2 regions of the Enterobacter sp. C3_dUdeg genome follow, and region 2 is predicted to be linked to the other one. Evidence: predicted binding sites of a transcription regulator. Region 2 holds the regulator's gene; the other holds the start of a gene.
The links. The regulator Fur, encoded in region 2, represses iron uptake genes when iron is present. The targets are predictions, from matches to a motif close to ATAATAATGAGAACNACTATCAA.
Positions count from the first base shown of each region.

Region 1: bfd (bacterioferritin-associated ferredoxin) is a predicted target of Fur. The motif match lies at 5,128-5,150, and genes of this name have one in related genera.

Region 1 is NZ_BAAKFX010000005.1:15,487-31,294, reverse strand. It holds gene tusC (sulfurtransferase complex subunit TusC) at 1-179, shown strand, start outside; gene tusB (sulfurtransferase complex subunit TusB) at 187-474, shown strand; gene rpsL (30S ribosomal protein S12) at 599-973, shown strand; gene rpsG (30S ribosomal protein S7) at 1,070-1,540, shown strand; gene fusA (elongation factor G) at 1,637-3,751, shown strand; gene tuf (elongation factor Tu) at 3,821-5,005, shown strand; gene bfd (bacterioferritin-associated ferredoxin) at 5,185-5,379, shown strand; gene bfr (bacterioferritin) at 5,452-5,928, shown strand; gene AC27FC_RS13925 (prepilin peptidase) at 5,912-6,385, opposite strand; gene rpsJ (30S ribosomal protein S10) at 6,766-7,077, shown strand; gene rplC (50S ribosomal protein L3) at 7,110-7,739, shown strand; gene rplD (50S ribosomal protein L4) at 7,750-8,355, shown strand; gene rplW (50S ribosomal protein L23) at 8,352-8,654, shown strand; gene rplB (50S ribosomal protein L2) at 8,672-9,493, shown strand; gene rpsS (30S ribosomal protein S19) at 9,510-9,788, shown strand; gene rplV (50S ribosomal protein L22) at 9,803-10,135, shown strand; gene rpsC (30S ribosomal protein S3) at 10,153-10,854, shown strand; gene rplP (50S ribosomal protein L16) at 10,867-11,277, shown strand; gene rpmC (50S ribosomal protein L29) at 11,277-11,468, shown strand; gene rpsQ (30S ribosomal protein S17) at 11,468-11,722, shown strand; gene rplN (50S ribosomal protein L14) at 11,889-12,260, shown strand; gene rplX (50S ribosomal protein L24) at 12,271-12,585, shown strand; gene rplE (50S ribosomal protein L5) at 12,600-13,139, shown strand; gene rpsN (30S ribosomal protein S14) at 13,154-13,459, shown strand; gene rpsH (30S ribosomal protein S8) at 13,490-13,882, shown strand; gene rplF (50S ribosomal protein L6) at 13,895-14,428, shown strand; gene rplR (50S ribosomal protein L18) at 14,438-14,791, shown strand; gene rpsE (30S ribosomal protein S5) at 14,806-15,306, shown strand; gene rpmD (50S ribosomal protein L30) at 15,313-15,492, shown strand; gene rplO (50S ribosomal protein L15) at 15,496-15,808, shown strand, end outside.
Region 2 is NZ_BAAKFX010000002.1:40,726-56,533, reverse strand. It holds gene asnB (asparagine synthase B) at 1-346, opposite strand, end outside; gene nagD (ribonucleotide monophosphatase NagD) at 596-1,348, opposite strand; gene nagC (DNA-binding transcriptional regulator NagC) at 1,394-2,614, opposite strand; gene nagA (N-acetylglucosamine-6-phosphate deacetylase) at 2,623-3,771, opposite strand; gene nagB (glucosamine-6-phosphate deaminase) at 3,827-4,627, opposite strand; gene nagE (N-acetylglucosamine-specific PTS transporter subunit IIBC) at 4,956-6,977, shown strand; gene glnS (glutamine--tRNA ligase) at 7,147-8,814, shown strand; gene chiP (chitoporin ChiP) at 9,261-10,658, shown strand; gene chiQ (ChiQ/YbfN family lipoprotein) at 10,706-11,032, shown strand; gene fur (ferric iron uptake transcriptional regulator) at 11,173-11,619, opposite strand; gene fldA (flavodoxin FldA) at 11,910-12,440, opposite strand; gene ybfE (LexA regulated protein) at 12,596-12,883, opposite strand; gene ybfF (esterase) at 13,012-13,785, opposite strand; gene seqA (replication initiation negative regulator SeqA) at 13,969-14,517, shown strand; gene pgm (phosphoglucomutase (alpha-D-glucose-1,6-bisphosphate-dependent)) at 14,542-15,808, shown strand, end outside.

The DNA.
Region 1 (15,808 bases), on a different contig from region 2:
ACATCACGACGTTCAAAGTGTTACCGCTTTACGATATCGAAACCTTCTATGTCTGTGCCGACTCCCTGGCCGCGCGCGGTTTAAACGAGGCAACGCCTTTCGTGCTGGATGTGACAGTCCTGTCTTCTGCTGCACTGCGCGAACACCTTTCCCACTACGACACCGTTCTGACTTTCTGAGGCTGACATGCTCCATACTCTGAGCCATTCACCGTGGCAATGTGATATCGATGCGTTACTGAGCATGCTGCGCGAAGGTGATGACCTGCTGCTGATTCAGGATGGTGTGCTTGCCGCACTGGACGGCAGTCGTTTCGTTGAAATTCTCACGAATGCCCCCATAACAGTCTCTGCGCTGAAGGACGATCTGGATGCGCGGGGTCTTTCTGGTCAAATTTCAGCCAAAATTGACGTGGTTGGCTATACTGATTTCGTCAATCTTACTGTGACGCACGCCAGTCAAATGAACTGGTGATTTGAGATCGCTGTATATTTCTTGACACCTTTTCGACGTAGCCCTAAAATTTCGCGTCCTCATATTGTATGAGGTCGTTTTATTACGTGTTTACGAAGCAAAAGCTAAAACCAGGAGCTATTTAATGGCAACAGTTAACCAGCTGGTACGCAAACCACGCGCACGCAAAGTTGCAAAGAGCAACGTGCCTGCGCTGGAAGCCTGCCCGCAGAAACGTGGCGTATGTACTCGTGTATATACCACCACTCCTAAAAAACCAAACTCCGCACTGCGTAAAGTATGCCGTGTGCGTTTGACTAACGGTTTCGAAGTGACTTCCTACATCGGTGGTGAAGGTCACAACCTGCAGGAACACTCCGTGATCCTGATCCGTGGCGGTCGTGTTAAAGACCTTCCGGGTGTTCGTTACCACACCGTTCGTGGTGCGCTCGACTGCTCAGGTGTTAAAGACCGTAAGCAGGCTCGCTCCAAGTACGGCGTGAAGCGTCCTAAGGCTTAATGGTTCTCCGTTAAGTAAGGCCAAACTGATTTATCTTAATGTCAAACTAAACTCTTTGAGTTTTGGACAATCCTGAATTAACAACGGAGTATTCCCATGCCACGTCGTCGCGTCATTGGTCAGCGTAAAATTCTTCCAGATCCGAAATTCGGATCAGAACTGCTGGCAAAATTTGTAAATATCCTGATGGTAGATGGTAAAAAATCTACTGCAGAAGCAATCGTATACAGCGCGCTTGAGACCCTGGCTCAGCGTTCTGGTAAAAATGAACTGGAAGCTTTCGAAGTCGCTCTCGACAACGTTCGCCCAACCGTAGAAGTTAAGTCCCGCCGCGTTGGTGGTTCTACTTATCAGGTTCCAGTTGAAGTTCGTCCGGTTCGTCGTAATGCTCTGGCAATGCGTTGGATCGTTGAAGCTGCTCGTAAACGCGGTGATAAATCCATGGCTCTGCGTCTGGCGAACGAACTTTCTGATGCTGCAGACAACAAAGGTACTGCAGTTAAGAAACGTGAAGACGTTCACCGTATGGCAGAAGCCAACAAGGCGTTCGCACACTACCGTTGGTAATCCCTTCGGAGTATTAGTCACCAGGCGGGCGCTTCAGAGAAGCCGCCCGCTCTGGGTAACTTAACTGAACGCCTAAAGATATAAACGAGGAATCAAATGGCTCGTACAACACCCATCGCACGCTACCGTAACATCGGTATCAGTGCGCACATCGACGCCGGTAAAACCACTACTACCGAACGTATTCTGTTCTACACCGGTGTAAACCATAAAATCGGTGAAGTTCATGACGGCGCAGCCACCATGGACTGGATGGAACAGGAGCAGGAGCGTGGTATCACTATCACCTCCGCAGCGACTACTGCATTCTGGTCAGGTATGGCTAAGCAGTACGAACCGCATCGCGTAAACATCATCGACACCCCAGGGCACGTTGACTTCACCATCGAAGTAGAACGTTCCATGCGTGTTCTTGACGGCGCGGTAATGGTTTATTGCGCAGTTGGTGGTGTTCAGCCACAGTCTGAAACCGTATGGCGTCAGGCGAACAAATATAAAGTTCCACGCATCGCGTTCGTTAACAAAATGGACCGTATGGGTGCTAACTTCCTGAAAGTTGTTGGCCAGATCAAAACCCGTCTGGGCGCGAACCCTGTTCCGCTGCAGCTGGCAATTGGTGCTGAAGAAGGCTTCACCGGCGTTATCGACCTGGTGAAAATGAAAGCCATCAACTGGAACGATGCAGACCAGGGCGTTACCTTCGAATACGAAGATATCCCAGCTGCAATGCAGGACCTGGCTGACGAATGGCACCAGAACCTGATCGAATCCGCTGCTGAAGCTTCTGAAGAGCTGATGGAGAAATACCTGGGTGGTGAAGAACTGACTGAAGAAGAGATCAAAAAAGCTCTGCGTCAGCGCGTTCTGAACAACGAAATCATCCTGGTAACCTGTGGTTCTGCGTTCAAGAACAAAGGTGTTCAGGCGATGCTGGATGCGGTAGTTGACTACCTGCCATCCCCAGTTGACGTTCCTGCGATCAACGGCATCCTGGACGACGGTAAAGATACTCCGGCTGAGCGTCACGCAAGCGACGAAGAGCCATTCTCTGCACTGGCGTTCAAAATTGCTACCGACCCATTCGTGGGTAACCTGACCTTCTTCCGCGTTTACTCTGGTGTGGTTAACTCCGGTGACACCATCCTGAACTCCGTGAAAGCGGCGCGTGAACGTTTTGGCCGTATCGTACAGATGCACGCTAACAAACGTGAAGAGATCAAAGAAGTTCGTGCGGGCGACATCGCTGCAGCTATCGGTCTGAAAGACGTGACCACTGGTGACACCCTGTGTGACCCGGATCACCCGATCATTCTGGAGCGTATGGAATTCCCTGAGCCGGTAATCTCCATCGCAGTTGAACCAAAAACCAAAGCTGACCAGGAAAAAATGGGTCTGGCTCTGGGCCGTCTGGCGAAAGAAGACCCATCATTCCGCGTATGGACTGATGAAGAATCTAACCAGACCATCATCGCTGGTATGGGTGAACTGCACCTGGACATCATCGTTGACCGTATGAAGCGTGAATTCAACGTTGAAGCGAACGTGGGTAAACCTCAGGTTGCTTACCGCGAAGCGATTCGCGCGAAAGTTACCGATGTTGAAGGTAAACACGCTAAGCAGTCTGGTGGTCGCGGTCAGTACGGTCACGTTGTGATCGACATGTACCCACTGGAGCCGGGCTCTAACCCGAAAGGTTACGAGTTCATCAACGACATCAAAGGTGGTGTAATTCCTGGCGAATACATCCCAGCCGTTGATAAAGGCATCCAGGAACAGCTGAAAGCGGGCCCTCTGGCTGGCTATCCGGTTGTTGACATGGGTGTTCGTCTGCACTTCGGTTCTTACCACGACGTTGACTCCTCTGAACTGGCGTTTAAACTGGCTGCGTCTATTGCCTTTAAAGAAGGCTTTAAGAAAGCAAAACCAGTTCTGCTTGAGCCAATCATGAAGGTTGAAGTAGAAACTCCTGAAGAGAACACCGGTGACGTTATCGGTGACTTGAGCCGTCGTCGCGGTATGCTGCGTGGTCAGGAATCCGAAGTAACTGGCGTTAAGATCCACGCTGAAGTTCCGCTGTCTGAAATGTTCGGATATGCAACTCAGCTGCGTTCTCTGACCAAAGGTCGTGCATCATACACCATGGAATTCCTGAAGTATGATGATGCGCCTAACAACGTTGCTCAGGCCGTTATTGAAGCCCGTGGTAAGTAATCCACAGGATTAAAACCTAAGTCCCGTGCTCTCTCCACAGGGGAGAGCACTATAGTAAGGAATATAGCCGTGTCTAAAGAAAAATTTGAACGTACAAAACCGCACGTCAACGTTGGTACTATCGGCCACGTTGACCATGGTAAAACTACCCTGACTGCTGCAATCACTACCGTTCTGGCTAAAACCTACGGTGGTTCTGCTCGTGCATTCGACCAGATCGATAACGCACCAGAAGAAAAAGCACGTGGTATCACCATCAACACTTCCCACGTTGAATATGACACCCCGACTCGCCACTACGCACACGTAGACTGCCCAGGCCACGCCGACTATGTTAAAAACATGATCACCGGTGCTGCGCAGATGGACGGCGCGATCCTGGTTGTTGCTGCGACTGACGGCCCAATGCCTCAGACTCGTGAGCACATCCTGCTGGGTCGTCAGGTAGGCGTTCCTTTCATCATCGTGTTCCTGAACAAATGCGACATGGTTGATGACGAAGAGCTGCTGGAACTGGTAGAGATGGAAGTTCGTGAACTGCTGTCTCAGTACGATTTCCCGGGCGACGACACTCCAATCGTTCGTGGTTCTGCTCTGAAAGCGCTGGAAGGCGAAGCTGAGTGGGAAGCTAAAATCATCGAACTGGCTGGCTTCCTGGATTCTTACATCCCAGAACCAGAGCGTGCGATTGACAAGCCATTCCTGCTGCCAATCGAAGACGTATTCTCCATCTCCGGTCGTGGTACCGTTGTTACCGGTCGTGTAGAGCGCGGTATCATCAAAGTTGGTGAAGAAGTTGAAATCGTTGGTATCAAAGAGACTGCGAAGTCTACCTGTACTGGCGTTGAAATGTTCCGCAAACTGCTGGACGAAGGCCGTGCTGGTGAGAACGTTGGTGTTCTGCTGCGTGGTATCAAACGTGAAGAAATCGAACGTGGTCAGGTTCTGGCGAAGCCAGGCTCAATCAAGCCACACACCAAGTTCGAATCTGAAGTGTACATCCTGTCTAAAGACGAAGGCGGCCGTCATACTCCGTTCTTCAAAGGCTACCGTCCACAGTTCTACTTCCGTACAACTGACGTGACCGGTACCATCGAACTGCCAGAAGGCGTTGAGATGGTAATGCCAGGCGACAACATCAAGATGGTTGTGACTCTGATCCACCCAATCGCGATGGACGACGGTCTGCGTTTCGCAATCCGTGAAGGCGGCCGTACCGTTGGCGCGGGCGTTGTTGCTAAAGTTCTGGGCTAATTAATTATCCCCGAATAAAAAAAGGACGCTTCGGCGTCCTTTTTTGTTTTCTGCCGCTCAGTTACTGTCACAAAATTACGCATTTTTTGCCTGCTCCCGCCCCGTATTGTGGCGTTTGTGCTATTGTAATCATAACCATTCTCACTTACACTTTGCGCATAATTTGAACGGGAGTCTCTATGTACGTTTGTTTATGTAATGGTGTAAGCGACAAAAAAATACGTCAGGCCGTTCGCCAGTTTCAGCCTCAGTCATTTCAGCAGCTACGCAAATTTGTTCCGGTGGGAAATCAATGCGGTAAATGTGTACGTGCTGCGCGAGAGATCATGCAGGACGAATTGATGCAGATCCCGGAATACAAAGAGATCGCGTAAGCGCCCATCTTTTTTTTGACATCCCTGTAGCCCGATCTACGCTTCAATGAGTGGAAGCGGAGGGACTATATAATGAAAGGTGATGTTAAAATCATAAGTTATCTCAATAAATTATTGGGAAATGAGCTTGTCGCAATTAACCAGTACTTTCTTCACGCGAGAATGTTCAAAAACTGGGGGCTTAAGCGTCTGAACGACGTTGAGTACCATGAATCGATCGATGAAATGAAGCACGCCGATAAATATATCGAGCGTATTTTATTCCTTGAAGGCATTCCAAACCTGCAGGACCTCGGAAAGCTGGGCATCGGAGAAGATGTCGAAGAGATGCTGCGTTCCGACCTCAGGCTGGAACTTGAAGGTGCCAAAGATCTCCGTGAAGCCATTGCCTATGCTGACAGCGTACATGACTACGTCAGTCGCGATATGATGATCCAGATCCTGGCCGATGAAGAAGGCCATATTGACTGGCTGGAAACGGAGCTGGATCTGATTGCTAAAATCGGTCTGCAGAACTACCTTCAGTCGCAGATTAAAGTGGAAGAGTAACCACCGTCTTCCAGCCTACGCATAAACCCGCTGCTGCCAGAAATGGCCCAAAAGGCAGTGGGTTTTTTAATGCTCCCTTATCGCCGGTGAGTAACGAAAACACAAGAATGCTAAGTAGCGCCATAAGCGCAGCGAGTAACGCCAGCGTAGGCAGCATGCACCAGCCATGCCACGCACCAAGCGCCGCCAGGTATTTTACATCGCCGTATCCCATCCCTTCACGCCGGCAGATAAACCGATATCCCCAGTAAATAACGGCAAAGCCGACATATCCAGCCATCGCTCCCACCACTGCACTTGGCAGAAAATCAGGTTGGACGCAGAGCTGAAAGAGCAGGCCCGCCCAGAGCAGCGGGCAGAGAAACTTATCCGGAAGCAGTCCGTAGCGAATATCTGCACGGACGAGAAAGGCAGTCAGCGAAAAATAGACCAGCAAAAAGGGGAGGGTGGTTAACATGGAAAAGGCCTCAAAGGGGTTTGAGCGCATCCTCGCTATAATCGGCCTGGGCGGCAATCTATAAAAACGACACTTGCGTAGGGGCTCGAGACAAAGCCTTGAGAAGGGATACATTGCGTAAAAAGTTGCGCGCCCTTACGCATACTGCGCCTCTGGCGCTTAATTTCTAAACGGCACTTGCGTCTTGTCCAGATTTACGTATAATGCGCGGGCTTGTCGTAATTGACGGCGGGTTCAATCAGAACCAGAGTAGCTCATTTTGTTACTCAACAATGCTCCCAATTGGGGAGCTACGTAAGAACGGTTACACTCTCCCATCAATCGTAATGGGTTTGAGGAGTAATCATTTTCGTTTATAAAATAATTGGAGCTCTGGTCTCATGCAGAACCAAAGAATCCGTATCCGCCTTAAAGCGTTTGATCATCGTCTGATCGATCAATCAACCGCGGAAATCGTCGAGACTGCTAAGCGCACTGGTGCGCAAGTCCGTGGTCCGATACCGCTGCCGACCCGCAAAGAGCGCTTCACCGTTCTGATCTCTCCGCACGTCAACAAAGACGCGCGTGATCAGTACGAAATCCGCACTCACAAGCGTCTGGTTGACATCGTTGAGCCAACTGAGAAAACCGTTGATGCTCTGATGCGTCTGGATCTGGCTGCCGGTGTAGACGTGCAGATCAGCCTGGGTTAATCAGGTCATCGAGCGATTGAGAGGTTGATACAATGATTGGTTTAGTCGGTAAAAAAGTGGGCATGACCCGCATCTTCACTGAAGATGGCGTTTCAATCCCAGTAACCGTAATCGAAGTTGAAGCAAACCGCGTTACCCAGGTTAAAGATCTGGCTAACGATGGCTACCGCGCTGTTCAGGTGACCACTGGTGCTAAAAAAGCTAACCGTGTAACCAAACCAGAAGCGGGTCACTTCGCTAAAGCTGGCGTAGAAGCTGGCCGTGGTCTGTGGGAATTCCGTCTTGCTGAAGGCGAAGAGTTCACCGTAGGTCAGGACATTAGCGTTGAGCTGTTTGCTGACGTTAAAAAAGTTGACGTAACCGGTACCTCTAAAGGTAAAGGTTTTGCTGGTACCGTTAAGCGCTGGAACTTCCGTACCCAGGACGCTACCCACGGTAACTCCTTGTCTCACCGCGTTCCGGGTTCTATCGGTCAGAACCAGACTCCGGGAAAAGTGTTCAAAGGCAAGAAAATGGCAGGTCAGCTGGGTAACGAACGTGTGACCGTTCAGAGCCTGGACGTAGTACGTGTTGACGCTGAGCGCAACCTGCTGCTGGTTAAAGGTGCAGTTCCGGGTGCAACCGGTAGCGACCTGATCGTTAAACCAGCTGTGAAGGCGTAAGGGGATAGCAATGGAATTAGTATTGAAAGACGCGCAGAGCGCGCTGACTGTTTCCGAAACTACCTTCGGTCGTGATTTCAACGAAGCGCTGGTTCACCAGGTTGTTGTTGCTTATGCAGCTGGTGCTCGTCAGGGTACTCGTGCTCAGAAGACTCGTGCTGAAGTAACTGGTTCTGGCAAAAAGCCATGGCGCCAGAAAGGTACCGGCCGTGCGCGTTCAGGTTCTATCAAGAGCCCGATCTGGCGTTCAGGTGGCGTGACCTTCGCTGCGCGTCCACAGGACCACAGTCAAAAAGTTAACAAAAAGATGTACCGCGGCGCGCTGAAAAGCATCCTGTCCGAACTGGTACGTCAGGATCGTCTGATCGTTGTCGAGAAGTTCTCTGTTGAAGCGCCTAAAACTAAGCTGCTGGCACAGAAACTGAAAGACATGGCTCTGGAAGATGTGCTGATCATCACCGGTGAGCTGGACGAGAACCTGTTCCTGGCCGCACGTAACCTGCACAAGGTTGACGTACGCGATGCGACTGGTATCGACCCGGTTAGCCTGATCGCCTTCGACAAAGTCGTAATGACTGCTGATGCTGTTAAGCAAGTTGAGGAGATGCTGGCATGATTCGTGAAGAACGTCTGCTGAAGGTGCTTCGCGCACCGCACGTTTCTGAAAAAGCGTCTACTGCGATGGAAAAAACAAACACCATCGTTCTCAAAGTTGCTAAAGACGCGACCAAAGCAGAGATCAAAGCTGCTGTGCAGAAACTGTTTGAAGTCGAAGTCGAAGTCGTTAACACCCTGGTAGTTAAAGGGAAAGTTAAACGTCACGGACAGCGTATCGGTCGTCGTAGCGACTGGAAAAAAGCTTACGTCACCCTGAAAGAAGGCCAGAATCTGGACTTCGTTGGCGGCGCTGAGTAAGTCGGAGGAGTAATACAATGGCAGTTGTTAAATGTAAACCGACATCTCCGGGTCGTCGCCACGTAGTTAAAGTGGTTAACCCTGAGCTGCACAAGGGCAAACCTTTTGCTCCGTTGCTGGAAAAAAACAGCAAATCCGGTGGTCGTAACAACAATGGCCGTATCACCACTCGTCACATCGGTGGTGGCCACAAGCAGGCTTATCGTATTGTTGACTTCAAACGCAACAAAGACGGTATCCCAGCAGTTGTTGAACGTCTTGAGTACGATCCGAACCGTTCCGCGAATATCGCGCTGGTTCTGTACAAAGACGGCGAACGCCGTTACATCCTGGCCCCTAAAGGCCTGAAAGCTGGCGACCAGATTCAGTCTGGCGTTGATGCTGCAATCAAAGCAGGCAACACCCTGCCGATGCGCAATATCCCGGTTGGTTCTACCGTTCATAACGTAGAAATGAAACCAGGTAAAGGCGGTCAGCTGGCACGTTCCGCTGGTACTTACGTTCAGATCGTTGCTCGTGATGGTGCGTATGTCACCCTGCGTCTGCGTTCTGGTGAAATGCGTAAAGTCGAAGCAGACTGCCGCGCTACTCTGGGCGAAGTTGGCAATGCTGAGCATATGCTGCGCGTTCTGGGTAAAGCAGGTGCTGCACGCTGGCGTGGTGTTCGTCCTACCGTTCGCGGTACTGCGATGAACCCAGTCGACCACCCACATGGTGGTGGTGAAGGTCGTAACTTTGGTAAGCACCCGGTAACTCCGTGGGGCGTTCAGACCAAAGGTAAGAAGACCCGCAGCAACAAGCGTACTGATAAATTTATCGTACGTCGCCGTAGCAAATAATTTTAGAGGATAAGCCATGCCACGTTCTCTCAAGAAAGGTCCTTTTATTGACCTGCACTTGCTGAAGAAGGTAGAGAAAGCGGTGGAAAGCGGAGACAAGAAGCCCCTGCGCACTTGGTCCCGTCGTTCAACGATCTTTCCTAACATGATCGGTTTGACCATCGCTGTCCATAATGGTCGTCAGCACGTTCCAGTCTTTGTTACCGACGAAATGGTTGGTCACAAACTGGGTGAATTCGCACCGACTCGTACTTATCGCGGCCACGCTGCTGATAAAAAAGCGAAGAAGAAATAAGGTAGGAGGAAGAGATGGAAACTTTAGCTCAACATCGCCATGCTCGTTCTTCTGCTCAGAAGGTTCGCCTTGTTGCTGACCTGATTCGCGGTAAGAAAGTGTCGCAGGCCCTGGACATCCTGACCTATACCAACAAGAAAGCTGCGGTATTGGTCAAGAAAGTACTGGAATCTGCCATTGCTAACGCTGAACACAACGATGGCGCTGACATCGACGATCTGAAAGTCGCGAAAATTTTCGTAGATGAAGGCCCAAGCATGAAGCGCATTATGCCGCGTGCGAAAGGTCGTGCAGATCGCATCCTGAAGCGCACCAGCCACATTACTGTGGTTGTGTCCGATCGCTGAGACTCTGGAGACTAGCAATGGGTCAGAAAGTACATCCTAATGGTATTCGCCTGGGTATTGTAAAACCATGGAACTCTACCTGGTTTGCGAACACCAAAGAATTCGCTGACAACCTGGACAGCGATTTTAAAGTACGTCAGTACCTGACTAAGGAACTGGCTAAAGCGTCTGTATCTCGTATCGTTATCGAGCGTCCAGCGAAGAGCATCCGTGTGACTATTCACACTGCTCGTCCTGGCATCGTTATCGGTAAGAAAGGCGAAGACGTAGAAAAACTGCGCAAGGTCGTAGCGGATATCGCTGGCGTTCCTGCACAGATCAATATCGCTGAAGTTCGTAAGCCTGAACTGGACGCTAAATTGGTTGCTGACAGCATCACTTCACAGCTGGAACGTCGCGTTATGTTCCGTCGTGCTATGAAGCGTGCTGTACAGAACGCAATGCGTCTGGGCGCTAAAGGTATCAAAGTTGAAGTTAGCGGCCGTCTGGGCGGCGCGGAAATCGCACGTACCGAATGGTACCGCGAAGGTCGCGTACCGCTGCACACTCTGCGTGCTGACATCGACTACAACACCTCTGAAGCGCACACCACTTACGGTGTAATCGGCGTTAAGGTATGGATCTTCAAAGGTGAGATCCTGGGTGGTATGGCTGCTGTTGAACAACCGGAAAAACCGGCTGCTCAACCTAAAAAGCAGCAGCGTAAAGGCCGTAAATAAGGAGCGTCGCTGATGTTACAACCAAAGCGTACAAAATTCCGTAAAGTGCACAAAGGCCGCAACCGTGGTCTGGCGCAGGGTACGGATGTTAGCTTCGGCACTTTCGGTCTGAAAGCTGTTGGCCGTGGTCGTCTGACTGCACGTCAGATCGAAGCAGCACGTCGTGCAATGACCCGTGCAGTTAAGCGTCAAGGTAAGATCTGGATCCGTGTATTCCCGGACAAACCGATCACCGAGAAGCCACTGGAAGTTCGTATGGGTAAAGGTAAAGGTAACGTGGAGTACTGGGTTGCCTTGATCCAACCGGGCAAAGTCCTTTATGAAATGGACGGTGTTCCGGAAGAGCTGGCCCGTGAAGCCTTCGGCCTGGCAGCAGCGAAACTGCCTATCAAAACCACCTTTGTAACTAAGACGGTGATGTAATGAAAGCAAAAGAGCTGCGTGAAAAAAGCGTTGAAGAGCTGAACGCTGAGCTGCTGAACCTGCTGCGTGAGCAGTTCAACCTGCGTATGCAGGCTGCAAGTGGCCAGCTGCAACAGACTCACCTGCTGAAGCAAGTGCGTCGCAATGTTGCACGCGTTAAGACTTTACTGACTCAGAAGGCGGGTGCGTAATGACCGATAAAATCCGTACTCTGCAAGGTCGTGTTGTTAGCGACAAAATGGAGAAATCCATTGTTGTAGCTATCGAACGTATTGTGAAACACCCGATCTACGGTAAATTCATCAAGCGTACGACCAAACTGCACGTACATGACGAGAACAACGAATGTGGTATCGGCGACAAGGTTGAAATCCGTGAATGCCGTCCACTGTCCAAGACTAAGTCCTGGACGCTGGTTCGCGTTGTAGAGAAAGCGGTTCTGTAATACAGTACGCCTTCTCAATACGAATAAACGGCTCAGCGATGAGCCGTTTATTTTTTCTACCCATATTGCAGAAGCGGTGTTATAATGCCGCGCCCTCGATATGGGGCTTTTTAACGGCTCTGATTTTAGAGTCTCAGGTAGTAGTTGACATTAGCGGAGCACTAAAATGATCCAAGAACAGACTATGCTGAACGTCGCCGACAACTCCGGTGCACGTCGCGTAATGTGTATCAAGGTTCTGGGTGGCTCGCACCGTCGCTACGCAGGCGTAGGCGACATCATCAAGATCACCATCAAGGAAGCAATTCCACGTGGTAAGGTCAAAAAAGGTGATGTGCTGAAGGCGGTAGTGGTGCGCACCAAGAAGGGTGTTCGTCGCCCTGACGGTTCTGTCATTCGCTTCGATGGTAATGCATGCGTTATTTTAAACAATAACAGCGAGCAGCCTATCGGCACGCGTATCTTTGGGCCGGTAACTCGTGAACTTCGTACTGAGAAGTTCATGAAAATTATCTCTCTGGCACCAGAAGTACTCTAAGGAGCGAATCATGGCAGCGAAAATCCGTCGTGATGACGAAGTTATCGTGTTAACCGGTAAAGATAAAGGTAAACGCGGTAAAGTAAAAAATGTTCTGTCTTCCGGCAAACTTGTCGTTGAAGGTATCAACCTGGTTAAGAAACATCAGAAGCCGGTTCCGGCCCTGAACCAACCAGGTGGCATCGTTGAAAAAGAAGCTGCTATTCAGGTTTCTAACGTTGCAATCTTCAATGCGGCTACCGGCAAGGCTGACCGTGTAGGCTTTAGATTCGAAGACGGCAAAAAAGTCCGTTTCTTCAAGTCTAACAGCGAAACTATCAAGTAATTTGGAGTAGTACGATGGCGAAACTGCATGATTACTACAAAGACGAAGTAGTTAACAAACTCATGACTGAGTTTAACTACAATTCTGTCATGCAAGTCCCTCGGGTCGAGAAGATCACCCTGAACATGGGTGTTGGTGAAGCGATCGCTGACAAGAAACTGCTGGATAACGCAGCAGCTGACCTGACAGCAATCTCCGGTCAAAAACCGCTGATCACCAAAGCACGCAAATCTGTTGCAGGCTTCAAAATCCGTCAGGGCTATCCGATCGGCTGTAAAGTAACTCTGCGTGGCGAACGCATGTGGGAGTTCTTTGAGCGCCTGATCACTATTGCTGTTCCACGTATCCGTGACTTCCGTGGCTTGTCCGCTAAGTCTTTCGACGGTCGTGGTAACTACAGCATGGGTGTCCGTGAGCAGATCATCTTCCCAGAAATCGACTACGATAAAGTCGACCGCGTGCGTGGTTTGGATATTACCATTACCACTACTGCGAAATCTGACGAAGAAGGCCGTGCTCTGCTGGCTGCCTTTGACTTCCCGTTCCGCAAGTAAGGTAGGGTTACTGAATGGCTAAGCAATCAATGAAAGCACGCGAAGTAAAGCGCGTAGCTTTAGCTGATAAATTCTTCGCTAAACGCGCTGAACTGAAAGCGATCATTTCTGATGTGAACGCTTCCGACGAAGATCGTTGGAATGCGGTTCTCAAGCTGCAGTCTCTGCCGCGTGATTCCAGCCCGTCTCGTCAGCGTAACCGCTGTCGTCAAACAGGTCGTCCACATGGTTATGTGGGCAAGTTTGGGTTGAGCCGTATCAAACTGCGTGAAGCCGCCATGCGCGGTGAAGTGCCAGGCTTGAAAAAGGCTAGCTGGTAATTACCAATTGAATCACGGGAGTAAAGACAGATGAGCATGCAAGATCCGATCGCGGATATGCTGACCCGTATCCGTAACGGTCAGGCCGCGAACAAAGTTGCGGTCACCATGCCTTCCGCCAAGCTGAAAGTGGCAATTGCCAACGTGCTGAAGGAAGAAGGTTTTATCGAAGATTTTAAAGTTGAAGGCGACACCAAGCCGGAACTGGAACTTACTCTTAAGTATTTCCAGGGTAAAGCTGTTGTAGAAAGCATTCAGCGTGTCAGCCGCCCAGGCCTGCGCATCTATAAGAAAAAAGATGAGCTGCCAAAAGTTATGGCTGGTCTTGGTATCGCAGTTGTTTCTACCTCTAAAGGTGTTATGACTGATCGTGCAGCGCGCCAGGCTGGTCTTGGTGGCGAAATTATCTGCTACGTAGCCTAATCGGAGGAAAGAATGTCTCGTGTTGCTAAAGCACCGGTCGTTATTCCTGCCGGCGTTGATGTAAAAATCGACGGTCAGGTTATTACGATCAAAGGTAAAAACGGCGAGCTGACTCGTACCCTCAACAAAGCTGTTGAAGTTAAACATGCAGATAACGCTCTGACCTTCGGTCCACGTGATGGTTTCGTGGATGGATGGGCTCAGGCTGGTACCGCGCGTGCCCTGCTGAACTCAATGGTTGTTGGTGTTACCGAAGGCTTCACTAAAAAGCTTCAGCTGGTTGGTGTAGGTTATCGTGCAGCTATCAAAGGGAATGCAGTAGGCCTGTCTCTGGGCTTCTCACACCCTGTTGAGCATCCGCTGCCGGCCGGTATCACTGCAGAATGTCCGACTCAAACTGAAATCGTGCTGAAAGGCGCTGATAAACAGCTGATCGGTCAGGTTGCAGCAGATCTGCGCGCCTACCGTCGTCCTGAGCCTTACAAAGGCAAGGGTGTTCGTTACGCCGACGAAGTCGTGCGTACCAAAGAGGCTAAGAAGAAGTAAGGTAACACTATGGATAAGAAATCTGCTCGTATCCGTCGTGCGACCCGCGCACGCCGCAAGCTCAAAGAGCTGGGTGCAACTCGCCTGGTGGTACATCGTACCCCGCGTCATATTTACGCACAGGTAATTGCACCGAACGGTTCTGAAGTTCTGGTAGCTGCTTCTACTGTAGAAAAAGCTATCTCAGAACAATTGAAGTACACCGGTAACAAAGACGCCGCTGCAGCTGTAGGTAAAGCTGTTGCTGAACGCGCTCTGGAAAAAGGCATCAGTAATGTTTCCTTTGACCGTTCCGGGTTCCAATATCATGGTCGTGTCCAGGCACTGGCAGATGCTGCCCGTGAAGCTGGCCTTCAGTTCTAAGGTAGAGGTGTAAGATGGCTCACATCGAAAAACAGGCTGGCGAACTGCAGGAAAAGCTGATCGCGGTAAACCGCGTATCTAAAACCGTTAAAGGTGGTCGTATTTTCTCCTTCACAGCTCTGACTGTAGTAGGCGATGGTAACGGTCGCGTTGGTTTTGGTTACGGTAAAGCGCGTGAAGTTCCAGCAGCGATCCAGAAAGCGATGGAAAAAGCCCGTCGCAATATGATTAACGTCGCGCTGAACAACGGTACCCTGCAACACCCAGTTAAAGGTGTTCACACGGGTTCTCGTGTATTCATGCAGCCAGCTTCAGAAGGTACCGGTATCATCGCCGGTGGTGCAATGCGCGCCGTTCTGGAAGTTGCTGGGGTTCATAACGTTCTGGCCAAAGCATATGGTTCCACCAACCCGATCAACGTGGTTCGTGCAACTATTGATGGCCTGGAAAATATGAATTCTCCAGAAATGGTCGCTGCCAAGCGTGGTAAATCCGTTGAAGAAATTCTGGGGTAATTGACCATGGCAAAGACTATTAAAATCACTCAAACCCGCAGTGCAATCGGTCGTCTGCCGAAACACAAGGCAACGCTGCTTGGCCTGGGTCTGCGTCGTATTGGTCATACCGTTGAGCGCGAGGATACTCCCGCTGTTCGTGGTATGGTCAACGCGGTTTACTTCATGGTTAAAGTTGAGGAGTAAGAGATGCGTTTAAATACTCTGTCTCCGGCCGAAGGCTCTAAAAAGGCGGGTAAACGCCTGGGTCGTGGTATCGGTTCTGGCCTCGGCAAAACCGGTGGTCGTGGTCACAAAGGTCAGAACTCTCGTTCTGGCGGTGGCGTACGTCGCGGTTTCGAGGGTGGCCAGATGCCACTGTACCGTCGTCTGCCGAAGTTCGGCTTCACCTCTCGCAAAGCAGCGATCACAGCGGAAATCCGTCTGTCTGACCTGGCGAAAGTTGAAGGCGGCGTTGTAGACCTGAACACGCTGAAAGCAGCAAACATTATCGGTATCCAGA
Region 2 (15,808 bases):
CCAGGAACTCGGGCCCTTTCTCCTGATACAGCGCCAGGATCACTTCACAGTCAGAACCGGTCTGGAACGCGTAGCGGTCGCCGTATTCGGCGCGCAGCGCCTGGTGGTTGTAGATTTCACCGTTGACAGCCAGCGCGTGCGTTTTTTTCTCGTTATACAGCGGCTGTGCACCGGCGTTGACGTCAACAATGGACAGACGTTCGTGAGCTAGAATCGCTTTATCACTGGCGTAAACGCCTGACCAGTCTGGTCCGCGATGGCGCATCAGGCGGGACAGTTCGAGTGCCTTTTTACGCAGTTCGCCCGCGTCAGTTTTAATATCCAGTACGCCAAAAATTGAACACATAACCTTCTCCGTTAACCCTGTTGCTTTGTAATGTTGCTTGCTTATGAAAATGCCGCAAAGGGGCAGGGCGCGCAAGCGTTTTACGGGTGAAAACGGAAATAGTGCAACAGTGATTGCGGAATAGTGAAAAAAGAGCACGCCAGAAATTCTTTTATTGATGATTATGCAATGAAACGTGCTTTTTGTTAGATGAGACTTTATTTTTGTAGGCCATAAATGAAAAACCACGCCCTGAGGCGTGGTTCGGTATCAGATGATGTCGATTTCATCGACGGAGGGGTAAATCCAGCTTGGCCGGAACGGCATCGAATCAATGTCATCAAGTTGAGAGACGCCGGAGAGGACCAGAATCGTCTCCAGACCCGCCTGGAATCCGGCCAGAATATCGGTGCGCAGGTTGTCGCCGACAATAACGGTTTCTTCAGAGTGGGCCTGCATCTTGTTGAGCGCGGCACGAATGATCCACGGGCTCGGTTTACCGACTACAAACGGCTGACGACCTGAGATTTTTTCGATACCGGCGCACAGCGCGCCGCAGGCCGGATAAAAACCACGGCCGTGCGTATCCGGGTTGGTCGCGATAAAGCGCGCGCCGCTGGCGACAAAGTATGCTGCCTTATGCATCATCTCCCAGTTAAAGGAGCGCGTTTCGCCGACAATCACGAAGTCCGGGTTCACGTCAGTGATGGTAAAGCCAGCTTTGTACAACTCGTGTATCAGCGCACCTTCACCCACCACGTAGGCTTTTTTCCCTTCCTGACGCTTCAGAAAATCTGCCGTGGCCATTGCCGAGGTATAAAACACGCTGTCCGGAACGTCGACGCCCGCCGTGGCAAAGCGGTTAGCCAGATCCTGACCGGTTTGGGAAGGGTAGTTCGTGAGCAGAACCAGAGGCATTCCTTTGTCGATGATGCGGTGAAGAAATTCCGCAGCACCCGGCACGGCAACGTTGTCGTGCATCAGCACGCCGTCGATATCACAAATTACATTCTTAATGGTCATGGACAGTCCGACATCAAAAAAAGAAGGCGTTACTATAAGGTCCGATCAACTTTCCAGCAAATGCTGCAGCAGAATTCCGTTGAGCATGGCGCGTTTGACCAGCGCGAACGCGCCAATCGCCGAGCGATGGTCAAGCTTTGAACGAACCACCGGGAGGTTCTGGCGGAATGCTTTCAGCGCCTGGGTGTTAATACAGCCTTCAATGGCGGGGAGCAGCACCTTTTCCGCCTCCACAATTTCACCGGCGATCACCACTTTCTGGGGGTTAAACAGGTTAATGGCGATGGCGATGGTTTTCCCCAGATGGCGGCCTACCTGCTCGATCACTTCACAGGCCAGCGCGTCGCCTTTATTGGCGGCTTTGCAGATGGTGCCTATCTTGCAATCGTCCAGCGTGACGCGGCTGTGGTAACCCTGTTCAAGGAGATGGCGAACGCGCTGCTCGATGGCCGTGTTGGCGGCAATCGTTTCAAGGCAGCCGAAGTTGCCGCAGTGGCAGCGCTCCCCGAGGGGTTCAACCTGAATGTGGCCGATCTCGCCGACGTTACCGTTGCGACCAATAAAAATACGGCCGTTAGAGATAATACCGGCGCCCGTTCCGCGGTGAACGCGCACCAGAATAGAGTCTTCACAGTCCTGGCTCGCACCAAAGTAGTGCTCTGCCAGCGCCAGAGAGCGAATGTCGTGGCCCACAAAGCAGGTCACCTTAAAACGCTTTTCCAGCGCGTCGACCAGCCCCCAGTTTTCAACCTGAATATGCGGCATATAGCGGATCACGCCGCTTTCCGGGTCGACCAGTCCTGGCAGAATCACGGAGATGGCAATGAGTTCACGGATCTTGCGCTGACAGCTTTCAATAAACTGCGCAATGGTATTCAGCAGCGCATGCTCAAGCGTCTCCTGAGTGCGCTCCGGAAGAGGGTAGTGCTCTTCCGCAATCGCTTTACTGCTCAGATCGTACAGCGTGAGCGTGGTGTCATGACGGCCCAGACGGACGCCAATGGCCTGAAAATTGCGGGTTTCGGTAATAATGGAGATGGCGCGGCGGCCCCCGGTGGAGGCCTGCTGATCGACTTCTTTGATCAGACCGCGCTCAATGAGCTGGCGGGTAATTTTTGTCACGCTGGCGGGAGCAAGCTGGCTCTGTTCGGCTATCTGAATTCGCGAGATTGGTCCGTGCTGGTCAATCAGGCGGTATACCGCCGCACTGTTAAGTTGTTTAACGAGATCGACATTACCGATTTGAGCTTGTCCGCCAGGTGTCATACTTTTACTTACTCAGTGACGACCTCGTTACCATTAACGATGGTCTTAATAATTTTATAATCGTGTGTGAATGCCGTCAGGTTTGCAACCATACCTGGTGCAATTTCGCCGAGCTGTTTATCCACGCCCATTGCGCGCGCCGGATAAAGGGTGGCCATACGCAGGACTTCATCAAGCGCAATCCCGCAATGTTCAACCAGGTTACGCACCCCTTCAATCATGGTTAAAGAGGAACCGCTCAGCGTACCGTTTTCATCCACACACAGTCCATTGCGGTAGTATATTGTTTTACCGGCAAAAATGAACTGCTCAATATTTGCACCTGCCGGTGCGGTGGCATCCGTCACCAGACAAAGCTTGTCACCTTTCAGCCGCTTAGCGTTGCGAATGTTGGTGTAATCGACGTGTAAGCCGTCAGCAATAATGCCGCAGTAAACGTCTGGCTCATCCAGAATAGCCCCGACCAGACCCGGTTCACGGCCTGTGATATACGGCATGGCGTTGTAAAGGTGCGTTGCGAAGGTAATCCCCGCGCGGAAACCGGCTTTCGCTTCTTTCAGCGTCGCGTTTGAGTGACCTGCTGAAACGATAATTCCGGCACCAGCCAGTTTGCTGATGACATCCGTACCCGTCATTTCAGGCGCCAGCGTCACTTTGACGATCACATCGGCGTTCGCACACATGTAGTCAACCAGCTCCGCATCAGGTTTACGCACGTAATCCGGGTTATGCGTTCCTTTCTTGACCATATTCAGCCATGGCCCTTCAAGGTGCAGACCCAGCGCCTGATTAGGGTGTTTGGCCAGGTATTCGCGCATCACGCGGATACCCTGCTTCATGAGGTCATCACTGCTGGTGATGAGCGTTGGCAGATAGCTGGTGCAGCCCGATTTCTCGTTGGCCTTCTGCATGATCTCCAGCGTTTCGACCGTCACCGCATCCGCGGTGTCATTGAATTGCACACCGCCGCAGCCGTTGAGCTGTACGTCGATGAAACCGGGGGAGATTACTGCTCCATTGAGTGAGCGCTGTTCAATCTCCGGCGGCAGTTCTGCCAGCGGACAAACACGTTCAATCAGGCCATCAGCGATAACAATCGCATGGTCATCCAGAATTTCATGGCCGGTATAAATCCGACCGTGGGTTAAAGCGTACATAACGACCCCCGGTTAAAAAAAGCGGCCGCCTCTTGATGAAGAGGCGGTTATTCAATTACAGACCTTTGATGTTCTCAGCTTCTAACTCGTTGAAGTATTTCAGCGTTTTAACCTTCAGCTCCATCGTGGACGGTTCGTCGCAGACGATGACGGATTTAGGATGCAGCTGCAGGCAGCTGATGGTCCACATATGGTTAACGTTGCCTTCAACGGCAGCCTGGAGCGCTTGCGCTTTCACGCCGCCCAGCACCAAAATCATCACTTCTTCGGCATCCAGCAGGGTGCCTACGCCTACGGTCAGGGCGTATTTTGGAACCTGGTTAACATCGCCGTCAAAGAAGCGGGAGTTTGCCACGCGCGTGTCATGGGTCAGCGTTTTAATACGGGTGCGGGAAGCCAGAGATGACGCCGGTTCGTTAAACGCGATATGACCATCATTACCTACACCACCCATGAACAGGTGGATCTTACCGTAAGAACGGATTTTTTCTTCATACTGACGGCATTCTGCGTCAATATCAGGCGCGTTTCCATTCAGCAGGTTAATATTTTCAGATGGAATATCAACGTGATCAAAGAAATTACGGTGCATAAAGCTATGGTAGCTTTCCGGGTGGTCTTTCGGTAAGCCAACGTATTCATCCATATTGAAGGTCACAACATGTTTGAAGCTAACCTGGCCTGCTTTATGCATCTCAACCAGCGCCTTATAGGCGGTCAGCGGCGTGCCGCCTGTCGGAAGTCCAAGAACGAAAGGACGATCGGCGGTCGGTTTAAAGGCGTTAATACGGTTAACGATATGGCGAGCGGCCCATTTACCGACTTGTTCAGCAGTTGCCAGGGGAATCAGTCTCATTGTTCACCTCAAGAGTTTAAGTAGAAGAGTGGGCGGATGGCTATCGGGACCTGATACTTAAGCGTAACCTGGAAACTTTCAGGCCGGATCAATCCGTCTTGATTTTTTGAATGATAAAATAAGTTTTCGCTGTTAGCCAGTGTAAGGGAGGGTGAATAACGATATTTGGTGACAAAAATCACAAAAAGTACGCGTTTAATTTGCGATACGAATTAATTTTTCACACACTCACAATGCCAGTGAAGCATCAACTGTATCTATAGTTCGTGACACAATAAAAAACAGAGCTGAGAACATGCCTTAAACGGGGTCTCATAGGGGGAAGAAAGTGAGTATTCTAGGTTATTTACAAAAGGTTGGCCGCGCGCTTATGGTGCCGGTCGCCACGCTGCCTGCCGCAGCCATCCTGATGGGTGTCGGCTACTGGATCGACCCCAACGGCTGGGGTAATACCAGCGCGCTGGCGGCGTTCTTTATCAAGTCAGGTTCCGCCATTATCGACAACATGTCCGTGTTGTTCGCGATTGGTGTGGCTTACGGTATGTCCAAAGACAAAGACGGTGCCGCTGCGCTGACGGGTTTTGTCGGTTTCCTCGTGTTAACCACCCTCTGCTCGCCTGCAGCGGTGGCCATGATCCAAAAAATTCCGGCGGACCAGGTTCCGGCGGCATTCGGTAAGATCAGCAACCAGTTTGTCGGTATCCTTGTGGGTATCATCTCCGCCGAACTGTATAACCGCTTCAGCAGCGTAGAGCTGCCAAAAGCGCTCTCCTTCTTTAGCGGTCGCCGCCTGGTTCCTATCCTGACCTCGTTTGTGATGATCGTTGTCGCGTTCATCATGATGTACGTCTGGCCGATGATTTTCGACGGTCTGGTGAACTTCGGTGAGCACATCCAGAAACTGGGTTCTGTCGGTGCGGGCGTGTACGCGTTCTTCAACCGTCTGCTGATCCCGGTCGGTCTGCACCACGCGCTGAACTCCGTATTCTGGTTCGACGTTGCCGGTATTAACGATATCCCTAACTTCCTGGGTGGCGCACAGTCCATCGAAGCAGGTAAAGCGGTTGTCGGTATCACCGGTCGTTACCAGGCGGGCTTCTTCCCGATCATGATGTTTGGTCTGCCGGGTGCTGCGCTGGCTATCTACCACTGCGCGCGTCCAGAGAACAAAGCAAAAGTGCTGGGTATCATGATGGCGGGGGCGTTCGCGGCCTTCTTCACCGGTATCACCGAGCCGCTGGAGTTCTCCTTCATGTTCGTGGCGCCGGTTCTGTATGTGATCCACGCCGTGCTGACCGGTATCTCCGTGTTCATCGCTGCCAGCATGCACTGGATTGCCGGTTTCGGCTTCAGCGCCGGTCTGGTGGATATGGTGCTGTCGTCCCGTAACCCGCTGGCGACCCACTGGTGGATGCTGATCCCGCAAGGTCTGGTGTTCTTCGCGATCTACTACATGGTGTTCCGTTTCACTATCACCAAATTCAACCTGATGACCCCGGGTCGTGAACTGGCCGTGGCCGGTAGCGAAGCGGATGGTCAGGATGTGAACGTGAGCGGTGCTCAGGATCAGGACGTTTCAGGCCTGGCGCGTCAGTACATCGCCGCTGTCGGCGGTTCTGACAACCTGACCGGTATCGACGCCTGTATCACTCGTCTGCGTCTGAACGTCAAAGACTCTTCCCTGGTGAACGAAGCGCTGGCCAAACGTCTGGGTGCTTCCGGCGTTATCCGCCTGAACAAAACCAGCGTGCAGATTATCGTTGGCTTCGTGGCAGAGAAAATTGCTAATGCCATGAAAACCACTGGTCCGGTAGCCGCAGCAGAAGCTTCTGCCGCACCTGCCGCCGCGCCAGCGGCTGCAAAACCGCAGGCGGTACCGAACGCCAAAACGGTAGCCGCGCTGGTTTCACCGGTAACAGGTGAAGTGGTTGCGATTGAGCAGGTGCCTGACGAAGCCTTCGCCAGCAAAGCTGTTGGTGACGGTGTGGCGGTGAAACCAACGGACAAAACCGTTGTGTCTCCGGCGGCCGGTACCATCGTGAAAATCTTCAACACCAACCACGCGTTCTGCCTCGAAACCGAAAATGGCGCGGAGATCGTTGTCCACATGGGTATCGATACCGTTGCGCTGAACGGTCAGGGCTTTACTCGCCTGGTGGAAGAGGGCGCTGAAGTGGTGGCCGGGCAGCCGATTCTGGAAATGGATCTGGACTTCCTGAACGCCAACGCGCGCTCCATGATAAGCCCGGTCGTTTGCAGCAACATCGATGACTTCAGTGGCCTGGTCATTCAGGCGAAAGGTCTGGTTGTTGCGGGGCAAACACCGCTGTATGAGATTAAAGGCAAGTAATCGCTCCTGAGTAGAGTCATGCCTTAAGCGGCGGGGGATATCCTCCGCCGCTTTTTTTTGCAGCAAAAGCCCCCATTATTTTCTTCAGAGACGTTTTAAGGGTTGTCACTACGTCCGGCTTATAAGATCATATGCCGTTATACGTTGTTTACGCTTTGAGGAATCCACGATGAGTGAGGCAGAAGCCCGCCCGAGTAACTTTATTCGTCAGATCATCGATGAAGATCTGGCCAGTGGTAAGCACACCACAGTTCATACCCGTTTCCCGCCGGAGCCGAACGGCTACCTGCATATCGGGCATGCGAAGTCCATCTGCCTGAACTTTGGCATTGCGCAAGACTACCAGGGACAGTGCAACCTGCGTTTCGATGACACCAATCCAGTAAAAGAAGACATCGAATACGTTGAGTCCATCAAGAATGACGTGCAATGGCTGGGCTTCAACTGGTCTGGCGATATCTGCTACTCCTCTGACTATTTCGATCAGCTGTACGCCTACGCGGTTGAACTGATCAACAAGGGTCTGGCGTATGTTGACGAACTGTCTGCTGATGAAATCCGTGAATATCGCGGTACGCTGACCGCCCCGGGCAAAAACAGCCCGTTCCGCGATCGCAGCGTGGAAGAGAACCTTGCGCTGTTTGAAAAAATGCGTGCCGGTGGCTTCGAAGAAGGCAAAGCGTGCCTGCGTGCCAAAATCGACATGGCGTCTCCGTTCATCGTGATGCGCGATCCGGTGCTGTACCGCATTAAGTTTGCGGAACACCATCAGACCGGCAACAAGTGGTGCATCTACCCGATGTACGACTTTACCCACTGCATTAGCGATGCGCTGGAAGGCATTACGCACTCCCTGTGTACGCTGGAGTTCCAGGACAACCGTCGTCTGTACGACTGGGTTCTGGACAACATCACCATTCCTGTACATCCGCGCCAGTACGAGTTCTCTCGTCTGAATCTGGAATACACCGTGATGTCCAAGCGTAAGCTGAACCTGCTGGTGACCGACAAGCACGTTGAAGGCTGGGATGACCCACGTATGCCAACCATCTCTGGTCTGCGCCGTCGTGGTTACACTGCCGCCTCTATTCGTGAGTTCTGCAAACGCATCGGCGTGACCAAGCAGGACAACACCATCGAGATGGCCTCCCTTGAATCCTGCATTCGCGAAGATCTCAACGAAAACGCCCCGCGCGCGATGGCCGTTATCGACCCGGTTAAACTGGTTATCGAAAACTATCCGCAGGGTGAAAGCGAGCTGGTCTCCATGCCTAACCATCCGAACAAACCGGAAATGGGTAGCCGTGACGTGCCGTTCAGCGGTGACATCTGGATTGACCGCGCTGACTTCCGCGAAGAAGCCAACAAGCAGTACAAGCGTCTGGTGCTGGGTAAAGAAGTGCGTCTGCGTAATGCCTACGTCATCAAAGCCGAGCGCGTAGAGAAAGATGCGGAAGGGAATATCACCACCATCTTCTGTTCATATGACGCTGAAACGCTGAGCAAAGATCCGGCGGATGGCCGCAAGGTGAAAGGCGTGATTCACTGGGTGAGCGCTTCCCACGCGCTGCCGGTAGAAATCCGTCTGTACGATCGTCTCTTTAGCGTGCCTAACCCAGGTGCAGCGGAAGACTTCCTGGCGACCATCAACCCGGAATCTCTGGTGATCAAGCAGGGTTATGCGGAGCCTTCTCTGAAAGCCGCTGAAGCGGGCAAAGCGTTCCAGTTCGAACGTGAAGGTTACTTCTGCCTGGACAGCCGTTACAGCACGGCGGAAAAACCGGTATTCAACCGTACCGTAGGCCTGCGTGATACCTGGACGAAGATCGGCGAATAATATTGCTGCTCTGGTCAATGAGAGACAAACGCCGCACTATGCGGCGTTTTTTTATTTTACGATCAGGGTATTAAGCCAGGGCCTAAAAAGGCGTGATAAAAATATCAGGTCAATGAGGTGCTACTTATTTTTCAAAAAAAAGTTTGTATCATTGCGGAAGTTAAAAAGGTTATAAAAAAGGAAAGGATTCTCACGTCTAGCTACTGAAATACCTGATAATTCCCCGCCATTCCTCGCCTCCTCACAAATGTTACAAAGCGCTACCAATTATGTGCACTTCGTCATAGTCCTGACTTTTGTCCGCTAAAAAGCATTGATAATTCGCGACGCGAAAAATAACCTAAAGACGGTAGTTAATTCGAGGGTATTTAAAGCTACCCCTGACCATTTGGTCTTTTTTATTTACGCCGCTTCAGGCGTTTTAATTCGTCAAAGAGGAATAATCTATGCGTACGTTCAGTGGCAAACGTAGTGCGCTGGCGCTGGCTATTGCCGGTGTGACAGCAATGTCGGGTCTGGTGGTGACACCAGAGGCGAAAGCGGTGGGCTTCATCGATGATTCTACCCTCACGGGCGGTATTTATTACTGGCAGCGTGAACGTGACCGTAAAGACGTCACCGAAGACAAATACAAAACCAACCTTTCTCACTCCACCTGGAACGCCAACCTGGACTTCCAGTCAGGCTATGCCGCGGATATGTTCGGTCTGGATATTGCTGCGTTTACCGCGATTGAAATGGCGGAAAACGGCGACAGCGCCCACCCGAACGAAATTGCCTTCTCCTCCAGCAACAAAGCCTATAAAGAAGACTGGTCCGGGGATAAGAGCGGTATCAGCCTTTACAAAGCCGCTGCAAAATTTAAATACGGTCCGGTTTGGGCGCGCGGTGGTTATATTCAGCCAACTGGCCAGACTCTGTTAGCACCGCACTGGAGCTTTATGCCGGGTACCTATCAGGGTGCCGAAGCCGGGGCGAACTTTGACTACGGTGATGCGGGTGCGTTGAGCTTCTCCTATATGTGGACCAACGAGTACAAAGCACCGTGGCACATCGAAATGGACAAGTTCTACCAGAACGATAAAAAAACCAAAGTCGATTACCTGCACTCGCTGGGCGCGAAGTACGACTTCAAAAACGATCTGGTGCTAGAAGCGGCATTTGGTCAGGCACAGGGCTATGTCGATCAGTACTTTGCTAAGGCCAGCTATAAATTCGATGTCGCGGGTAGCCCGCTGAGCACCAGCTACCAGTTCTACGGTACGCGCGACAAAGTCAGCAACGGTGGCGTCAACGACATTTATGACGGCACCGCGTGGCTGCAGGCGTTAACCTTCGGCTACAAGGTCGGTCAGGTTGATTTGCGTCTGGAAGGCACATGGGTGAAGGCGGAAGGGCTGCAGGGCTACTTCCTGCAGCGTATGACCCCGACCTACGCCTCCTCCAACGGTCGTCTTGATATCTGGTGGGATAACCGCTCAGACTTCAACGCCGACGGCGAGAAAGCGGTCTTCTTCGGCGCAATGTATGACCTGAAAAACTGGAACCTGCCTGGCTGGGCGGTGGGCGCTTCTTACGCTTACGCCTGGGACGCAAAACCTGCCGATATGGCCACGCCGGACGCATACTACGATCCCAACTATCGCCTGAAAGAGTCTTCCTACAGCTTAGATGCTATCTACACCCTGCAGGATGGCCGTGCGAAAGGCACGATGTTCAAACTGCACTTCACCCAGTATGACAACCACTCCGATATCCCGAGCTATGCGGGCGGTTACGGCAACATCTTCCAGGATGAGCGTGACGTGAAATTCATGGTTATTGCCCCATTCACCATCTTCTGATGAACGCACCGGCGGGCTGAGTCCCGCCGGCATGGAGACTGCACATGATGAAAAAAATTGTAATCGTCGCGTTGCTGGCATCAGGGCTGGTGGCGTGTGCTCAGAATCAGGCGCCGAAAGAGGACTCCCGTCTGAAGGAGGCGTATAGCGCCTGCATAAATACTGCGGAAGGATCGCCGGAGAAAATTCAAGCCTGTCAGAGCGTGCTGAACGTGCTGAAGAAAGAGAAAGCGCATGAGCAGTTCGCGACGCAGGAAAACGTCCGCGTGATGGATTATCAGGCCTGCATCCAGGCGCGTAAAACCGGTAACGATCAGGAAGTGGCGAAGCGTTGCGATAAGATCTGGAACGAGATACGCAATAACAATAAATAAGTGCTTTACGCCCGGTGGCGCTGCGCTTACCGGGCCTACAAAGGTGTCATAGCCCGTAGGCCCGGTAAGCACAGTGCCACCGGGCTTTTTCCAGGCAAAAAAAAAGCCAACCTTGCGGCTGGCTCAGAGTATGAATCTTATTATTTCGCGTCGTGCGCGTGATCGTCTTCGCGGCAATCGCCCTCAGCGCAGTGACCGTAAAGGTACAGGCTGTGGTTCGTCAGGCGGATGCCATGACGCGCCGCGATTTCACGCTGGCGCGCTTCGATGGAATCATCGCTGAATTCAATGACCTTGCCACAATCGAGGCAGATCAGGTGATCGTGGTGCTGCTGCTGGGTCAGTTCGAAAACAGATTTACCGCCTTCGAAATTATGACGGGTAACAATGCCTGCGTCATCAAACTGGTTCAGCACGCGATAGACGGTAGCCAGCCCAATCTCTTCACCCATGTCGATAAGACGTTTATAAAGGTCTTCCGCACTGACATGGTGATTGTCTGGACCCTGAAGCACTTCAAGGATTTTTAACCGAGGAAGCGTAACTTTCAGGCCAGCCTTCTTTAATGCGGTATTGTTGTCAGTCATGCGGAATCTGTCCTGTTGCTAAACGATTCACTTCTGTAGGAAGTGACAGAAAATGCACCCGGGATAATGCGTCTCATTATAGAACTGCCATGGCTAAATGAAAACTGCAAGTCTCAGGCAAAATATGCTTATAAAAACGTGGTATCACCAACAAACTTGCTCAATGGAAAACCACGTTTTATCAGGGAGACATTGTACAGGTCTGGGCGAAAAAGTTAAAAGATTGTAGCGATTAATTTAATCGGTTTGACCTGGAGCATGGGCGCAACCGCAGTTGCGCCGCGATAAAATCAGGCGTTCAGAATATCATCCAGGTGCAGTTCTTCACGGATCTGCTTCACCCACTTCTCAACGCGCTCTGCGGTCAGTTCTGGCTGACGGTCTTCGTCGATGGCCAGGCCTACGAAATGATCGTCATCGGCCAGGCCTTTAGACGCTTCGAAGTGGTAACCGGCGGTCGGCCAGTGGCCTACGATAACCGCGCCGTTCGGCTCAATGATATCGCGGATGGTGCCCAGCGCGTCACAGAAGTATTCGGCGTAGTCTTCCTGATCGCCACAGCCAAACAGGGCGACCAGCTTACCGTTGAAGTCCACTTCTTCCAGCGTCGGGAAGAAATCATCCCAGTCGCACTGGGCTTCACCGTAGTACCAGGTTGGGATACCCAGCAGCAGAATGTCATAGCCTTCCAGATCTTCTTTGCTGCTCTTGGCGATGTCATGCACATCAGCAACGTCTTTACCGAGCTGTTTTTGAATGTTTTTTGCGATATTTTCGGTATTGCCGGTATCACTGCCAAAGAAAATGCCGATGATTGCCATGAGTAAAATAACCTCTTGAAACTTAATAGTATGGTGGCGCAATTTGGCCACGGATAAGGGCAATAATAGCAGAACTGGCAACCCTGCGGAAACAGCTATCGCGCAGGACTGCACTCTGTGCTACATGAAAAGGGCGATAAAGGGGATTTTCAGACTTATGCCTGGCTGCGTAACGTCTCAAGCTGGACGAGCAACATCTCTTCAATGAGCTCGCTGCGGCTGATATTTCGCGCGTCAGCCAGCTCGTTCAGCGCATCGACGGCGTCGGCGTTAAGCTTCAGTTCGACACGCTTAAGCCCACGATTTTTATCGCGTTTAAGCTGGTTGCGTTTATTGATACGCAGCTGTTCATCGCGCGAAAGCGGATTCGTCTTGGGTCGTCCCGGGCGACGCTCATTCGCGAACAGATCTAGTGTCGTACGGTCCGTTTGTTCTTTGGCCATGATTCTGAGACTTCGGGGGAAACACGCCGCCCTGCTAATGCCCGGGCGATAAGCGCGCCATCATACATCACCAAAAACGGCACGCCAACGACTGGAAGCCCGCAGCCTTCCAGTCGCTTTCTTTTTAATCAATTTGCAGTATCAGCAAGATAGCGGCGAATGGCGCGCAGCACAGCATCCGGTTTTTCCGCATGCACCCAGTGCCCGGCACCGGCAATCACGTGGGCGCGAGCCTGCGGGAATTGGGCCAGCAGCGTGTCGCGGTACGCGTCGGTAACGTAAGGTGAGTTTCCGCCGCGAATAAAGAGAGTAGGGTGTGGCCAGGCGGGGACGGTTTCCCAGCCCACGATGTTATTGTATTGCTCCCAGAGCACCGGCACGTTAAAACGCCATTGGCCGTCAACAAATGACTTCAGCAGGAACTGCACGACGCCTTCTTCATCAAGATGCTCACGCATGACGGCAGCCGCCTGTTGGCGCGTAGCGACACCCGCTTCTGTGACCGCATTGATGGCGGCAAAAATCTCGTCGTGACGGCGGACGTCATAATCCACGGGCGCGACGTCAATCACCACCAGGCCGCTAATACGGTCCGGGGCCAGTGCCGTCAGGGCCATCACCGCTTTGCCACCCATTGAATGCCCGATGAGGGTCACCTTTTGCAGGTCGTGGGCATCCAGCGTATCCAGCAGATCCTGCGCCATCGCCGCGTAGGTCATCTCGTCGGAACGCCCGGAAAGACCATGATTGCGCATATCGACCTGTAAAATATCGTGGTCGGTAACCAGATCGCGCGCCAGCACGCCCAGGTTATCCAGGCTGCCAAAAAGCCCGTGAACCAGTACGATGGGAGAATTATTGTTCGGCGATTGTGCAGTTTGCGCTCGGGTATTCAATTTCATGGCAAAGTTCTTTTTTTACGTATGTCAGGTTAGGGTATCATGTTGACCATTCTGCCGCCCGGCTGCAAGGTTCCAGTTTAATCTGACTTTTGCGGCCAACCTGGTTTGACGCTATCCGCTGTTGGGATTTGACCTTATAATCCCAATGACTTGTATTCAGATAAGATATCGCACTGGATTAAGATGAAAACAATCGAAGTTGATGACGAACTCTATCAGTATATTGCCAGCCAGACGCGGCATATCGGGGAGAGCGCGTCCGACATTTTACGGCGCATGCTTAAAATTTCCGCCGCTTCACAGCCTGCTACCCCAGTCACCAAAGATGTCGTGTCTCAGCCGAGCGTTGTTGCACAAGCAAAACCTGTCGTGACGCCGGCAAAAGATAAAGTGCGCGCGATGCGCGAGCTGCTGCTCTCCGATGAATACGCGGAGCAGAAAAAGGCGGTTAACCGCTTTATGCTGGTGCTGTCTACACTTTACTCACTGGATAACAAAGCGTTTGCTGAAGCGACCGAGTCGCTTCACGGCCGTACTCGCGTCTATTTCGCGGGCGACGAGCAGACGCTGCTGCAAAATGGCAATCAAACCAAACCCAAACATGTTCCTGGCACCCCGTACTGGGTGATCACCAATACCAATACGGGCCGCAAGTGCAGCATGATTGAACACATCATGCAGTCCATGCAGTTCCCGGCGGAATTGATTGAAAAGGTTTGCGGTACAATTTAACCCTTGCATCAGAAGGACCCGGTAATGGCAAATCACAGCCGTGCAGGCCAACCTGCACAACAAAGCGATTTGATTAACGTCGCTCAGCTGACCGCGCAGTATTACGTGCTGAAACCGGTCGTGGGCAACGCAGAACACGCAGTGAAGTTTGGTACATCTGGTCACCGCGGCAGCGCGGCGCGCCACAGCTTTAACGAACCGCACATTCTGGCCATTGCTCAGGCCATTGCGGAAGAGCGCGCTAAAAACGGCGTTACCGGTCCGTGCTACGTGGGGAAAGATACCCATGCCCTGTCTGAACCGGCGTTCATCTCTGTTGTGGAAGTGCTGGCGGCAAACGGCGTCGATGTGATTGTTCAGGAGAACAATGGCTTCACCCCAACGCCTGCGGTCTCTAATGCCATCCTGGTGCACAACAAAAAAGGTGGCGCTCTGGCGGACGGTATCGTTATTACGCCATCCCACAACCCGCCGGAAGACGGTGGTATCAAATACAACCCGCCTAACGGTGGCCCGGCCGACACTAACGTCACCAAAGTGGTGGAAGATCGTGCGAACGCGCTGCTGGCTGACGATCTTAAAGGCGTGAAGCGTATTTCTCTGGATGCGGCCATGGCGTCCGGTCATGTGAAAGAGCAGGATCTGGTTCAGCCGTTCGTGGAAGGGCTGGCGGATATCGTCGATATGGCGGCCATCCAGAAAGCCGGCCTGAAGCTGGGCGTGGATCCGCTGGGCGGCTCCGGTATCGAATACTGGAAACGTATCGCCGAGCACTACAAGCTGGATCTGACCATCGTGAACGATCACGTCGATCAGACCTTCCGCTTTATGCACCTGGACAAAGACGGCGCGATCCGTATGGACTGCTCATCCGAGTGCGCGATGGCGGGCCTGCTGGCGCTGCGTGATAAATTCGATCTGGCGTTTGCTAACGACCCGGATTATGACCGTCACGGTATCGTCACCCCTGCCGGGCTGATGAACCCGAACCACTATCTGGCTGTTGCAATTAACTATCTGTTCCAGCACCGCCCGCAGTGGGGCAAAGAGGTGGCCGTCGGTAAAACGCTGGTTTCCTCTGCGATGATTGACCGCGTGGTCGAGGCGCTGGGCCGCAAGCTGGTGGAAGTGCCGGTCGGCTTCAAATGGTTCGTTGACGGTCTGCACGACGGCAGCTTCGGCTTCGGCGGTGAAGAGAGCGCGGGCGCATCTTTCCTGCGTTTCGACGGCACGCCATGGTCAACCGATAAAGACGGCATCATCATGTGCCTGCTGGCGGCGGAGATCACCG